DNA from 4 places in the Clostridium sp. BJN0013 genome. Region 1 is predicted to be linked to each of the others. Evidence: riboswitches for the same ligand, from Rfam matches in the RefSeq annotation. Region 1 holds a riboswitch; each other region holds the start of a gene.
The links. A riboswitch is a leader RNA that binds a small molecule or an ion and turns the genes downstream of it on or off. The one in region 1 is predicted to bind S-adenosylmethionine.

Region 2: it holds a riboswitch for S-adenosylmethionine, as region 1 does, so the genes downstream of both, thiS (sulfur carrier protein ThiS) here and AB3K27_RS06115 (ABC transporter substrate-binding protein) in region 1, are expected to answer to the same signal.
Region 3: it holds a riboswitch for S-adenosylmethionine, as region 1 does, so the genes downstream of both, AB3K27_RS09270 (methyl-accepting chemotaxis protein) here and AB3K27_RS06115 (ABC transporter substrate-binding protein) in region 1, are expected to answer to the same signal.
Region 4: it holds a riboswitch for S-adenosylmethionine, as region 1 does, so the genes downstream of both, AB3K27_RS15185 (nitrogenase component 1) here and AB3K27_RS06115 (ABC transporter substrate-binding protein) in region 1, are expected to answer to the same signal.

The regions. Positions count from the first base shown of each region.
Region 1 covers NZ_CP162495.1:1,176,599-1,180,300, forward strand. Annotated here, with positions in the region: gene AB3K27_RS06110 (ABC transporter ATP-binding protein) at 1-527, opposite strand, end outside; gene AB3K27_RS06115 (ABC transporter substrate-binding protein) at 880-1,866, opposite strand; SAM riboswitch class I at 2,116-2,217, opposite strand; gene AB3K27_RS06120 (ATP-binding protein) at 2,440-2,802, opposite strand; cyclic di-GMP riboswitch class II at 2,844-2,930, shown strand; gene AB3K27_RS06125 (A24 family peptidase) at 2,984-3,702, shown strand, end outside.
Region 2 covers NZ_CP162495.1:1,740,015-1,743,716, reverse strand. Annotated here, with positions in the region: gene AB3K27_RS09150 (ROK family transcriptional regulator) at 1-811, opposite strand, end outside; SAM riboswitch class I at 930-1,034, shown strand; gene thiS (sulfur carrier protein ThiS) at 1,184-1,399, shown strand; gene AB3K27_RS09140 (ThiF family adenylyltransferase) at 1,389-2,219, shown strand; gene AB3K27_RS09135 (M67 family metallopeptidase) at 2,224-2,634, shown strand; gene AB3K27_RS09130 (sulfurtransferase TusA family protein) at 2,677-3,702, shown strand, end outside.
Region 3 covers NZ_CP162495.1:1,766,492-1,770,193, reverse strand. Annotated here, with positions in the region: gene AB3K27_RS09275 (GMC family oxidoreductase N-terminal domain-containing protein) at 1-438, shown strand, start outside; gene AB3K27_RS09270 (methyl-accepting chemotaxis protein) at 521-2,158, opposite strand; SAM riboswitch class I at 2,238-2,341, opposite strand; gene AB3K27_RS09265 (GTP-binding protein) at 2,450-3,702, opposite strand, start outside.
Region 4 covers NZ_CP162495.1:2,954,940-2,958,641, forward strand. Annotated here, with positions in the region: gene AB3K27_RS15180 (nitrogenase component 1) at 1-366, opposite strand, end outside; gene AB3K27_RS15185 (nitrogenase component 1) at 366-1,835, opposite strand; SAM riboswitch class I at 2,200-2,309, opposite strand; gene AB3K27_RS15190 (NifB/NifX family molybdenum-iron cluster-binding protein) at 2,762-3,124, opposite strand; gene AB3K27_RS15195 (hypothetical protein) at 3,142-3,378, opposite strand; gene AB3K27_RS15200 (DUF5661 family protein) at 3,618-3,702, opposite strand, start outside.

The sequences.
Region 1 (3,702 bases):
AAAATTTCTCTGGTTTGTGCATCTAATGCTGAAAATGGTTCGTCCATTAAAAGTACCTTGGGATCATAGGCAAGGCCTCTTGCTATAGCCACTCTTTGTCTCATACCTCCTGATAATTGACCAGGATAATATTTTTCATATTTAGAAAGTCCTACTAAATGTATAAACTTTTTTGCCAACTCTTTTCTCTTTTTTTTAGGTACTTTATTTATTTCAAGGCCAAGTTCTACATTTTGCAATACAGTTCTCCATGGAAGAAGTGCATATCCTTGAAATACCATACCTCTGTCACTTCCGGGCCCCTTTACTTCATTTGAATCAACTAAAACATTTCCTTTAGTAGGATTCACTAATCCCCCTATAATATTAAGTAATATGGACTTCCCGCATCCACTGGGTCCAACTATACATACAAATTGCCCTTCTTCGATATCAAGATTTATATCTTCCAATACTTTAATATTAATTTTTTTATTATTAGGGTGTTTATAAAATTGTTCAATATTTTTTACCGATATTTTATTCAAAATTTCCATCTCCTTATAACAAACTAACTAATGAGTTCTTATTTATAGGCAGCTATTTTTGATTAAGTGTAAGCATAGTAAACATTAACGTGATATTTACTATGCTTACGGAAGGATATAATAATTTTTTATTCAATATTTTATTGTTACATATTTATCCGAAGGCTACCATTGCTAACACCCCCATCTTATTCAAGTGGGGGATAAGCACTGCTATGCCCCTGGATAAGTTCTTCCCCTAAAGGATAACGTATTCTAAGTGCTAAAGACACTAAGAATACTGTTAATAAGGTTCAGATGGAGAAAAGTAATCCTTATAGGCAAACTCCACCTGAACCTAAGAATCACTTGATTATTGGGATTTACTGTAGGGATTAAATTCATTTGTATATAAGTCGTTAACCTTAACTTTATCTGATTTTAATTTGCCATTTTTCTCTAAATAATCCACCCACCATTTTACTGACTTTTGTGGAATGATTTGGTGTTCATAATAATTCCATGCTTCAACATCATCCACCTTAATTCCCAATTTATTAGCTATAATTTGTTTCCCTTCACTTTCATGATTTTTGGACCAATCTGCTGCTTTAGCTACTGCAGTTACGAATCCTTTTACTGCCTGGGGGTTCTTTTTAATAAAACCTTCGTTTGTAAAATATGGACACATACCACTTATACCATCCTCTAAAGCATAATCATTAACTAATTCTTTTAAATTCGGATTTTTAAGAGCTTTTTTAGTATATGGAGCATGTACAATTGCAATATCTACTAAATGTTGCTCTACAGCTTGTTCTTGTTGAGAATCCGGTAACACAACGAAGTTTACATTATTAGGATCAATATTTTCCTTTCTTAAAAATTCTCTTGTAACAAATTCTGAACATGCTCCAAATGAGTTTATTGCAACTTTTTTGCCAGCAATATCTTTAATACTATTTATGCCACTATCTTTTCTAACTATATATCTCATATGAGGATAATTAGCTAATGATTGAGTTCCTGCTGCAACTATTTTAAGATTTGAACCTTGAGCATTAGCCATTGCAACTAAAGGAGTATGTCTTAATCCAAAGTCAATACTTCCTGATGCAACTGATGGAACAATTTGAGCTGCTGGTATTTCTCCCACATATTTAATTTTTATTCCCTGTTCTTTAAAATATCCCTTTGAATCAGCAATATACACTGCATCATACCATTGAGTATTGGGATATTTTATTATGATTTCTTTTGAATTTGATGTATTTTTGCTGTTAGTGTTATTTGACTTAGAACATCCAACTGTCCCTAAAGATAATATTGCCGTTAAGACTAAAATTAATAAATTTTTCATGTTCAATTTTCCTCCCATTATTAAATAACATTAGCATAATTTAATATGGGCATAGCGCTATACTCCATTATGTAAATTTTTACTTGAATTGATTAGTCATAATATTTATGAGTATTTTTAATAAAAATTCACGTAAAAATAAATTTAGTCTCCAGTATTTCTGGTGAACTGAAATGTATTAATATATTTATTTTGTAAAATAAAAAACTTTCTTGTAAAAACGAGATACAAGAAAGTAGATTTTCTCAATTCTCATCTTTCAGGTAATTACCTGTAGGAATTAGCACCTTTAAATAAAATTTAGGTTGCCGGACATCATAGGGCCAGTCCCTCCGTCTCTCTAGATAAGAAATATATTTAATTAGCATTATGATATCAAATAAAATATACTTTGTCAATGAGAAGATGAAAAAGCAGAATGCACACTAAGAAAAAATAAGAACCTAGTAGGATCCACGGTCAGGCTTTAAATGTGGACAGTTATTATAAATAATTTAGTTTCCAATTTGTATATCTATATATAATGAAAGGCTGCCGGTAGATGTAAATAATAGTATTATACATGGACATCTATTATCTGTAATCATGACAGATAATGATCTTATCTGCCGCTTCTGACCAGTTTGTATTTTCTAAATTAATATTACCTTCACTTATAGTTTTATTGAGATCCAGTAAGAATTCTGCCATAAAATTAAATGTACTTCCCTCATTTTCTTTACTTTCAAACCATATATTTCTATTTATAATTTTTACCAGTTCTTTTGATATTAAAAGTCCAAGGCCTGTAGTAGAATGATATTTACTGTGAGGTGGCTGATGGCAAATAAATTTTTTGAAAATTTGATTTTTAACTTCCTCTTTAATGCCCATACCTGTATTTTCTATGGAAAATTCTAAAATTACTTTTTCATTGTTTCCATTATAAACTTCCATAAAACTTATTGAAATTGTATTATTTTTATGGTAAGATTAAACAAATTAAGGGAAACGATGAAATACGCACTTTAATTCGGGCATCCTTGTGTGTATTAGAGTTAGTGATGCAACCGGCCCTGTGTTCATAAATAGCATTTATGAATACGGGGTCTTGTTTTTTAAAAATGGAGAGTGGGTTATGGATATTTATTATGGTATTGTTGTTTTAATTTTTGGGGCTATAGTGGGAAGCTTTTTAAATGTTTGTATATGTAGAATACCTAAAGGTGAGTCCATTGCATATCCACCTTCACATTGTATGAATTGTAATAAAAAAATTAAGGTGTATGACCTAATTCCTATAATAAGTTATGTAGTTTTAAGGGGAAGATGTAGATATTGTGGTAAAAAAATATCTTTCAGATATCCTGTCTTGGAATTTATAACAGCAATATTTTATCTATGTGTTTATATTAAATTTGGTATAAGTATAGAATTTGTAAAATACATAGTATTTATAAGTATTATGATCGTGATAGGAATGATAGATTCTGATACTAAAGATGTTTATTTTAAAACTACAGGAACAGGTATAGCTGCTGGCATAGTATTTTTAGGAATATATTTTTATAGGGGAATGCCTATAAAAACCTACATTTATGGAGGAATATTGGCAGGAGTTTTTTTATCTTTAATTATCCTTATAACTAAAGGTGGCATGGGTTGGGGAGATGTGGAAATTTCAGTGGTATGTGGCCTATTTTTGGGGTTTAAATATACAATAGTTATGTTGTTTATGGCTTTTATTATAGGGGCGGCTGCAGGAGTAATTCTCATCTTGCTGAGAAAGAAGTCTAGAAAGGATTATATTCCCTTTGGACCATTTATGGTTATAGCTTCTGCAATTACAATATTTCT
Region 2 (3,702 bases), 560 kb from region 1:
CATCAAAAATTATCTTTTCAGACAGTTCATTGTTTTTTTGAACTGAAAGGCATACCTTATCAAAATCAACATCTTGATTTGTATTGATAACCATATGCTCAAAAGCATATTCATTATCATCTGCTGTTTTTATAATTCTATCTTGTAAAATTGTCCCTTCTCTTATTCTCAATCCACAATTAAAATAAGCTAGATTTTTAAATTGTTTTCCACTGCCATATAAATACTCTGCAATAACAGCTGAATTTGCACCATTTTCACTAACTACATTACATTCCAATTTTTTTTCAAGTATTTCGTCTATATTCACATCATTCCAGATATCTGTTTCAATTCCAAGTCCTACTCCAATAAGATCAATAAACTCTAAATTTAACTCTACGTAAGCATCACTTATAATTCTCACAATTTTTTCTACAACTTCATTATATGAATCGGAAGAATTAACATAAAAACTCTTCTTATAAAAAATCTCCATTCTTAAATTTACTATGGAAACTTGTGCATGAGTTTTAGATATATCTATCCCTACAATATAAAATCTACATAAGTTTATATCATATAGAATAGGTTTTCTACCTCCTGTAGATTCTCCTATACATTTCTGTACTATAATACGTTTTTCTTCAAGAGGACCCATAATACGATTTAATGAAGTCAACTTCATTCCTGTTTTAAGCAGGATTTCATTCTTAGTCATGGCTCCATCTTTCTGAATTAAATTAAATATGTTTTTTTCATCCGGGTTTAAATCTTTAAATAATTTATAATTGTCCACCATAATTATCATACCTTTAAAAATCAAATACAAAAAACTTACCCCTATAATAAACTGAAACCTGGAGCTATGTCAATAGCATAACAGTGAAAAATATATTATTGACAGGATTAATTTAAGTATGTTAGTATTTAAATAATTAAATATTAAATTCTTATCAAGAGAGGTAGAGGGACTGGCCCTGTGATACCCGGCAACCTGATTGTTTTCATTGGTGCTAATTCCAGCAGGCATGTATTTGCTTGACAGATGAGAAACTTGAATGAAAGACTTTCTTGTAACTCATAGCAAGAAGGTTTTTATTTTAGTTATAAATTTATGTTTTCTTTTTACCAAAACGGTTAAAACATTAAATGGTGTAAATTTTCTTATGCTATTTAATATCAAAATAACAAGGAGGACGTCATGAACATAAAAATAAATGGAGATCCTAAAGAAATAAATAATGGATTAACAGTAACAGAACTTTTAAAAATTGGAAATGTGGAAATGCCAGATATGGTTTCTGTGCAATTAAATGATGAATTTGTAGACAGAGCTAACTTTTCAACTACTGTACTAAAAGAAAATGACAAAATAGATTTCTTATATTTTATGGGTGGTGGAACTTTTGGATTATAGTGAAGAACAAATAGAAAGATATTCAAGGCATATAATACTATCAGAAGTTGGAGTAGAAGGACAGGAAAAACTTCTTAATTCCAAAATACTCATAATTGGAACTGGAGGCCTTGGAGCACCTGCGGCTATGTATCTTGCAGCTGCAGGAATAGGAACCCTTGGTCTTGTAGATGGAGACAATGTGGACCTTTCCAATCTTCAAAGACAGATAATACATGAAACTGAAGATGTAGGAAAACCTAAAGTTCAGTCTGGAAAGGAAACTGTAAACCGTTTAAATCCTGATGTAAATGTAATTACCTATAATGAATTGGTAGATTCTCGTAATATTTTAGACATTATAAAAGATCAAAACTACGATTTTATTATAGATGGTACCGACAATTTTCCAGCTAAATTTTTAATAAACGATGCTTGTGTACTTTCTGAGAAACCTTTTTCCCATGCGGGAATAATAAGATTTAATGGTCAACTCACCACTTATATACCTAATAACGGTACACCTTGTTATAGATGTATCTTTCAATCACCGCCCCCTGATGGAGTAGTGCCTACCTGCAGAGAAGCAGGAGTACTTGGTGTTATGGGAGGGGTAATAGGTACTCTTCAGGCAACAGAAGCAATTAAATATTTACTTAATCTTGAAAATAATTTAGCTGGATATCTTTTAACTTACAATGCACTTACTATGGAATTTAGGAAAATAAAATTAGGTAAAAATGAAAACTGTGGAGTATGCGGACAACATCCTACCATAAAAAATCTTATAGATTATGAACAAGCAGCCTGCGACTTAAAAACTGGACAATTAAAAGGGTGATTATATGATTTATATAGATAAATTAGAATATGAAAAGATTGTAGAACAAGCGAAAAATGAATTTCCTCATGAATGCTGCGGATACTTGTCAGGAAGTACATCTGGAGAGGATATATCTATAAAAAAAATATTTGCTTTAACAAATACAGATAAAAGCAGTGAACATTTTTCCATGGATCCCAAAGAACAGTTTAATGCTTTAAAATGTATAAGAAATGCAGGACTTAAGATTATCGGGAATTACCATTCACATCCTTATTCCCCCTCAAGGCCTTCTGAAGAAGATAAAAGACTTGCTTTCGATACTAAAATATTATACGGAATTTTATCACTTGAAAAACCTGAGTATGTATTTAATCTATTTAAAATAGATAAGGACAAAAATGTGGAAAAACTGAACTATACTATAAAATAGTTCCACATTTTTAAAAAGTAAATTAGTGGGAGTGATATTTATATGATAGCTATAAATGAAGATAACTACAAATCTATAGAAGACATTAAAGATAAATCAGAACAATATAAACTAGGTACAATAGACCCTTTAAGATTCAAGGCTTTTAGAGTTTCTATGGGAGTATATGAACAAAGAGAAAAGGAAACTTATATGGTAAGGACCAGAGTACCCGGTGGTGTTATAAACTTAGAACAATTTAAATGCATAAGTGAACTTGGTGCAAAATATTCTCATGGCAAAATCAGATTTACCTCAAGACAGGATATTCAATTTCAAAGTGTTAATTTAGAAGATGTATACCCTATAATGAAATCTCTCATAGCAGTAGGAATTATTACAAAAGGTACTGGAGGAAATACTGTAAGAAATATAGAATGTTCTCCCCTGTCTGGAGTTTCCCTGGATGATGTATTTGATGTAACTCCTTATGTAAAAGCTGCTACTAATTATTTAATAAAGGATCCAACTACAATGAATCTTCCTAGAAAATACAAAATAGCTTTCTCAAATAGTAATGAAGACACCGCAAATGCTACAGTATCGGATCTTGGATTTATAGCTAAAATATCGAATAATAAAAAGGGATTTGAATTGTATGGGGGCGGTGGATTTGGAGGAAGCCCTTCAATATCCTTAAAATTAAGGGATTTTATAGAGACAAAGGATATTCTCTACTATATACAGGCCATGAAAAATCTCTTTGAAAAGGAAGGAGACAGAACCAATAAAAACAAAGCTAGAATAAGATTTATAGTCAAAAGACTTGGACATGAAAAATTTATCCAATTATTTAACGAAGAAGTGGACAAATTAAGGTCATCTGTAAATCTAGATGTAGATGTAGACGAAAATGAGTTTATATTAAACACCTCAGCAGATATAGTAAAAAAAGCAGCTGTATCTGAAGAATTAAAAAATATATTATTTCCTCAAAAACAGTCAGGATATTATTCTGTTTATATACATCCACAAAGTGGTCATTTAAGTACAGATAATTTAGATGCTATACTTGACTTTGTTAAAAAC
Region 3 (3,702 bases), 590 kb from region 1:
ATTATGATGTCATATCCACAGACTTTAAGTATTTTACTATTTACTGACGATACCCCAAATAGTAAAAATACTGTTACACCGGATAATCTCATAAAGGATGAAAATGGTTTTGTACCTGTAATTAAATATATTCCCTCCAAAAATGATATGCAAAAAAGAGATAAACTTGCAGCAATTGCAGCGGATATACTAAAAAAAGCAGGAGCTAGTAAAATCATACGTACAGACTGTACCTCTGGCCTATTGGTTCATATGCAGAGCACTATGCGTATGGGATATGTTACTGATACAAATTGCGAAGCAAAACAGGTAAAAAGACTATTTATTGCAGACAACAGTGTACTATATAACAGCTTAGGAGGAGCTAATCCTACTCTTACAACACAGGCTCTGGCAACACGTACCGCAGAAAAAATAGTCCATAAATATTTTAATTAACTGCAAATTTTTGCTATATTCCTAAATAAGTGATTCTATATTCAGGGGAAGTTTTTTCCACCTGAATCTTAGAATTACTTGATTATCCTAATATCAAATCTCCCATTAATACTCCTGTAATTTCACTTTCTTTATTTCTAACTGGAACTGAAAGAGCTATACAATAATTATTGGTATCTACAGATATATAGGGCTCAGATTGATATTCCTTTCCTTTTATTGATTCTTTAAAATAGGGTCTGTGGGAAAAACTAGTATATATCTCTTCCTCACTATAATCCAATGTTATAGCTTTTCTAAGCCCATCCCTCTGTACCAATCCAAATAATTCAAAATAAGGGTATTTATTTATATTTTTTGTTAATATTTCAGTACAAATATTATAATCCATGGTACTTAAACCTTCAATTTGTGCTATCTGCCTAAGTACCTCTAATCCTGTTTCTATATTCTTATACACTTCCTCATCTACATTATAATCTTTAGCAAAAGAGGATATGCCCTCTTTTAAGTTTTTATTCATATCTGACAAATTCGATATAGAATCAAAGGCATTTTTCATAGCAGATAACTGTTCTTGGGAAGCTGACGCTACTTGCTGGGTAGCTTCAGAAGTATTTTCTGATATTTCACATACCTTTCTCATAAGATCTCTTGTATCAATTACTTTTTTATTTTGTATATTTATAACTTTATTTATATCTTCTATGGAATCTATAGATTTTTTACTTTCTATATATATATTATCTAAATTTTCTTTTGTAGCATTGGAAAATGTTATGGTTTCACTAAATATTTTAGCTTCATTATCCATGTTAGCAGATATGTCCGTTATTTCTGATTTAATCTCATCTATTATATACTGAATTTCTTTGGCCTGATTGGAGGATATAGCAGCCAGTTTTCTTATTTCATTTGCCACTACTGCAAAACCTGAACCACTTTCTTTTGCCTTTGCAGCTTCTATAGAAGCATTTAAGGAAAGCAAATTAGTATTTTTACTTATATCATTTACTGCATCTGCTATATTTTGAATTTTAAAAGCTTTTTCATATAAATTTTTTACTTTTGATACTAAGTCTATATTTAAATCTGAAGACTGGTTCATCTTTTCAATTAATTCTTCATAAGTTTCACTACTGTGTTTTACTACTTCCATCATAGAATGAGCATTATTTGCAACCAATTCTCCATTTTGTGATATGGATTTATGTCCTTCCACAAATTCTTTAATAAGTGTTTCCGTTTTAATTGCATCATTCATCTGTTCTATCATATCCTGGGATATATTATTTATAGCAGAACTGGTTTCTTCACCTGATCTCTCTACCAATAATGCATTTGAGCTTAAATCTTCGCAGTAATTTACAACTTTATCAGTCATTATATTGGTTTCATTTATAAATCCCCGTATACTTAGAATCAATATATTTATACTTGAACACAGATCACTAAAAATACTTTTATCATATATTTTTATTTTTTTTGTTAAATCTCCCCGGGATATCTCTTCTATAGACCCGCTAATATCTTCCAAGGATTTAAGAGTGAAATTTAATATTATAAGAACAGCCGTAACTAAAATTACAATTAATAAGACCCATACAATATTATTTAATATAATACCCTTTCCTCCAATAATACTAGAAACAATAAAAACTAATAGTGTTAAAAATACCGAACTTACTCCAAATATAAGGCCTATCCTTTTACCTTTCATATTTAAAACCTCCTAAAAACAAAATTGAAATACAAAAACCTCTTCTTAATAATTAAGAAGAGGCCAAAAATATAGCATCCTCTCATCTCTAAGGAAATTTCCTTCAGGATTTAGCACATTTCTAGAATGTCTAGCTGTTGCCGGGTTTCATAGGGCCAGTCCCTCCACCTCTCGTGATAAGAGCGTATATAATATGTATTCATTTTTTATTACAATAAATTATATACATTATGACTATAATTTGTCAACAACTTTACAGGATTCAAAATTGATTTTTAATACTATATTTTATCAATAGCCAAGTGTTTTTATAATATCTTTAACTTTTACATCCGAATTAAATTCTGGATTATCTATATAGAGCATTATAACTGGATAATCAGCCCTTTCATACTTAAATATATTATCACTATCTTCACTAAAAACAGTTGGATTTCTCTTTTTATATACTTCTTTAGGCGCATCTATGAATATTTCTACATAATTCTCCGCTCCAATTATATTTTTTGCATATTCTCTATCCCCTTTAAATCTGCTTACAGATGTAACTATGGTTATGGTGCCGCTATCTGCAAATAAATTAGCCACTTCTGCAATTCTTCTAGTCTGTTCATGGGCATCTTCTGAATTAAATGTAAGATCGGAGCTGAGTCCAAACCTTAGATGGGAAGAATCAAGATAGTATACTTTTTTCCCTAAATCCACAAGTTTTTTCTCAAGTTTAACTGCTATTTCATTTTTTCCACATCCAGGCAGCCCTGTAAGCCAAATAACTCTTCCTTTCTGGCCCAGTTTCAACTCTCTATCTTTTCTTGATACAAGTCTTTTTCTTATGGATATATTTTTACTTTTTACATCTTTTATTTCCCTTTTCAACGAATCTTCTATATTTGAAATAATTCCTCCACCGCTTATATCGTAGCCATCTACTATAACAAATCTTCCTGTAGATTGAAACTGACTGAATTCATCAAAACATATAGGTTCTTCCGTTTTTATAGTAACTTCTGCTACATCATTTTTCTTTAGAAAATTTAGATTTTCACTGCTATTTAATGTAGATGCATCAATTATTTTGTTTACAGATATTATATTGAATTTTACCTCCTGAGTTTCAATTTTAAGTTTATAGGTCTTATCCTTTACCAATTTATTATTTCCAAGCCAGAATACATTGGCATTGAACACATTTCCTACGGTAATTGGAGAACCTTTGTGACATATAACTTCCCCCCTTTTATTGTAAAATTCATCTTCTAGAGTAATACCTACAGACATACCTGCAACTGCTACATCTGACTTATCTTTTTCCTGCCATGCCTCAATAGACTTTACTCTTGTACTTTTTCCTGAGGGATAAATTATAATTTCATCCCCTTTTTTCAAAGTACCAGACTGAATTCTACCTGCTATAATTCTTCTGTTGTCAAATTTATATACATCCTGAATAGGAAATCTTAGATCTTTTTCTTCAATTCCCCTATCTTTTTCTATATTATCCATACTCTCTAAAACAGTTTGGCCATTATACCAAGGCATTTTAT
Region 4 (3,702 bases), 1.8 Mb from region 1:
CTTGCCCTCTTCTCTAAATTCATCTACTATCTCTCCTACATAATCTCCTACAATATCTGAAGTACATCCAGTTAATACAACATATAAGTCTGCATCCAATACCTTAAAGGAATTTGAAATAACCTCATGCAATTTATCCGTTCCTCCAAATATCACTTCTTTTTCTCCTACATTAGTACATGGTATTGAATGACCCCCTATATAGCCGGTGCCCTGGCATCCATTCTGAAGCCCTAAAGTGGACCAGATTTTTGCTGCACACCCAGGTCCAGCATGTATTATGGGTACTGCCCTTTCTATAGCAAGTACGGATTCATATCCTCCAAGTGCACAGACATGTCTTAATTCTTCAACCACTCCACTCATTATTTCACCTCATTTTCAAGAAATTTAAATGTATCCTGCTTAAACCACCAGGAAGTATATGGAAGCCTTATCCTTTTGGATAAGCTCTCTGCTAAGCTGTTATTTTCCAAGGTATCTATTATGCTGTGACCAAAATCTATAATTCCCCTATATCCAAAGGCACTGTATTCATCTGATATCATTATAGATGGGATTCCCATCTTAGTTGGCCATATTGTAGTACCTGGGTGCCTGGCTATATAAAGATCCGGTTTCAATTTGTTCAACAAATTTAATATTTCGAAATTTTGAACATCACATATGCTTATTGGGATATCTTCATCTCTCTTGGATAGTGCAATGGATGATTCCGGTATGCCTCCATGATCGTAATGCTGATCGAAATGCCAGGAAATTCCCCATATTACCTCAATACCTAATTCACCTAATACTCTTATATAATTGTGAGAAAAACTTGGTCCCATCCCTACTATTGCTCTTTTTCCTTTCAACTTTTCTCTGATTTTTTCAAGTTCTGGTGCTATTATCTTCTTTTCATTATCTATATAATCTTTTACTTCTTTCTCTTTGCCTACAGCTTTTCCAAGTCCTCTGAGCCAATTATCCATACCTGCAATACCGTGGGGCTGAATAGACTTTACATAAGGAACACCATATTGCTGTTCTAATCCATTTCCCAAATATCCCCCTAAAGTACCACATATGCTAATAGTAGCTGCAGCCTCCGACATTCTAGATATCTGCTCTATAGTAGCAAAAGGTACTACAAATTGAGGAATAAGCCCAAGTTTTGATAGTATTTCAGTTATATAATCTCTAGCACTTCCATTAAAATTTATCATATTTACAAGTTTTGGACGTTTCTTTCTAGGTGGTTTCACTATACGTGTCAATATGGCATGAAACGCTGCATCAAAACCTGAAGCCCATATTCTTGATCTAAATCCTTCGCAGAAAACAGGTACCACAGGAATCTTTATTTCTTTTTCCATTTCATCTGTAATACTCTTAATATCGTCTCCAATAATTGCCGAAGCACAAGAAGTAGTAACAAATATAGCCTTAGGTTTAAACCTCTTATATGCTTCTTTTATACCTTCCTTTAACTTATCTCTACCGCCAAATACAGTAGAATCCTCTGTCATATTAGTGTTTATCACATTTACATCTTTCTTTTCCCAATTTCTTATATTCTGTCCCCATTTGAAAGTAGTATTTTCCCCAATTACATCTGCAGAGCATCCAATGGCACCATGATTTACAATGGCAGCATCCAATACACGTGACAAATACCCCTGGGCACATCCAGAACTACAGTTACTAGCCTGACTAAAGCACCTTTCCTCATTTTTAAGACATCCACATTGCACTTTTTTAACAAGATCCTTAACTGTTCCACTATAACCAGTAATAGAATTAAGTCTGTTTTCCCTAGTTGCCGATTCTATTACCTTAATATTAATAGACATGAAAACATCTCCTTTATAAAAATTAATTTTTACACCATTATGGAAATATATACCGAAAGATACTAAATATTCAATAATATTTAGTATCCAGTATCTCTGGTAAACCCAGCCGAATTTTCTACTGCCCTAACTATTGTAGATAATATCTTTCTGTACTAAGTGTTTATTTCTTAATTCCTTAATATAGTTATAGTAAATAATAAAAAACCAGAGGCTATTAAATAAAATTAAAATTTTATTTAAAGCCTCTGGTTTTCCAGTCAACTAAAAGTTAAGTCATATGATAAGATTTTAAAAAATAAAGTCTCCCTCAAATAATGAGGAAGACTACTGCTCTAAAATATAATTTTTAGCACGTTACCTTTCCTCATCTTTCAGAATTAAACCTGCAGGATTTAGCACCTTGCATGTAAACAAAACATACTGGTTGCTGAAACTTCATCGGGCCAGCCCCTCAGTTTCTCTTGATAAGAAAATAAATTATTGATATATAATAATTTGATTATATACCACAATAAAATCTCTGTCAACTTATTTTTACATAATTTTAAAAAATTTCTTAGTTATATATCTTTTATATTATTGATATAAATTTAGTAAAATATTAAAATACTTAGAATATGAGAATTATATATAAAGCAGGATATTCAAGTCCAGTAATTGGAACTGAAGCTATGTCTTTTAGCTCCATATATTTTTTTATCAACACCATCTTCTATCTCTAATTGTTGTAATGTAACAGGTAATTTTAATTTATTTAATACCTCAATAAGTCCTAATATTTCTCCTTTGGCCTTTCCAGCAAAAATAGAAAAACCAAAAACTTTAAATATAAATTTTATTTAAAGCCTCTGGTTTCCCAGTCAACTAAAGTTGAATAATGTCAATAAAAAATCCCCTTTCAAAAGAAATTGTATATATAATTTCTAATTACATGGTTTATTAATTTTATCTATTCTGGAATAATATTTAATTAACTTTTTTAAAGCCTCATCTATAGATTGGGTTATATCAAAAGCTTCAATTCCATTTCTATTCAAAAATATAGCAGCTTCTCTACCTATTTGGCTAACCAGAACTATCCTACACCCTGAAAGATGTTTAACAATAGACAAAATTTTATCATAGTGACTTTCTTTTCCACAGCTAAGGATGTCATCTATTTTTCTCAACTCTACAAATTCATAATCCCCGTTTTCCACTTTATATATATAAAATTGGCTTGCTTTTCTAAAATGTTCATTTACAAATTTGCCATCACTACTTGCAACTGCAACTTTATAATTCATATATACCCTCCTATAAATCAATTAAATCTTGTAAGAACTACAGAATATATATCTTCTAAGAGTTTAAGTCCACCTGAATATCCTACATAAGGACCATTTATTATAAGACTTTCAAATACAGGCCATGAAATAGTAATATAATGCGCATTTATTTCCTCTGGTATTTTATCTATATTCTCAATTCCTCTTCCATATCCGAATATAGTATTGGCAATTAATCCAAGTTCTGAAACAAGTTTTTCTAATTGTCTCAAATTACCCAACCAAAGAAGTATGAGATATCTCTCAAATACCAGATAAAAGCCTTTATAATAAAAAGCCCTGGAATCTACCAGGGCTCAGACTGTAGACAAATGGCACATTTTGAAAAATAAAAATATGCCATTTGTCTACAGTCTGAGCTGGATAAAAGAATTATTCAGCTTCTACTCCATTGATGGGATATTCTGGTTACGTTTTAATTATCCCTAATGCACAATTTTAGTTTAACTCATTATTTCTTCCAATATGCTTTTGCTTCTTCCTCAAGTAATTTTAATCTTGTATAGTAATCAGGAAACTCACTGAGGTGGGTCAGT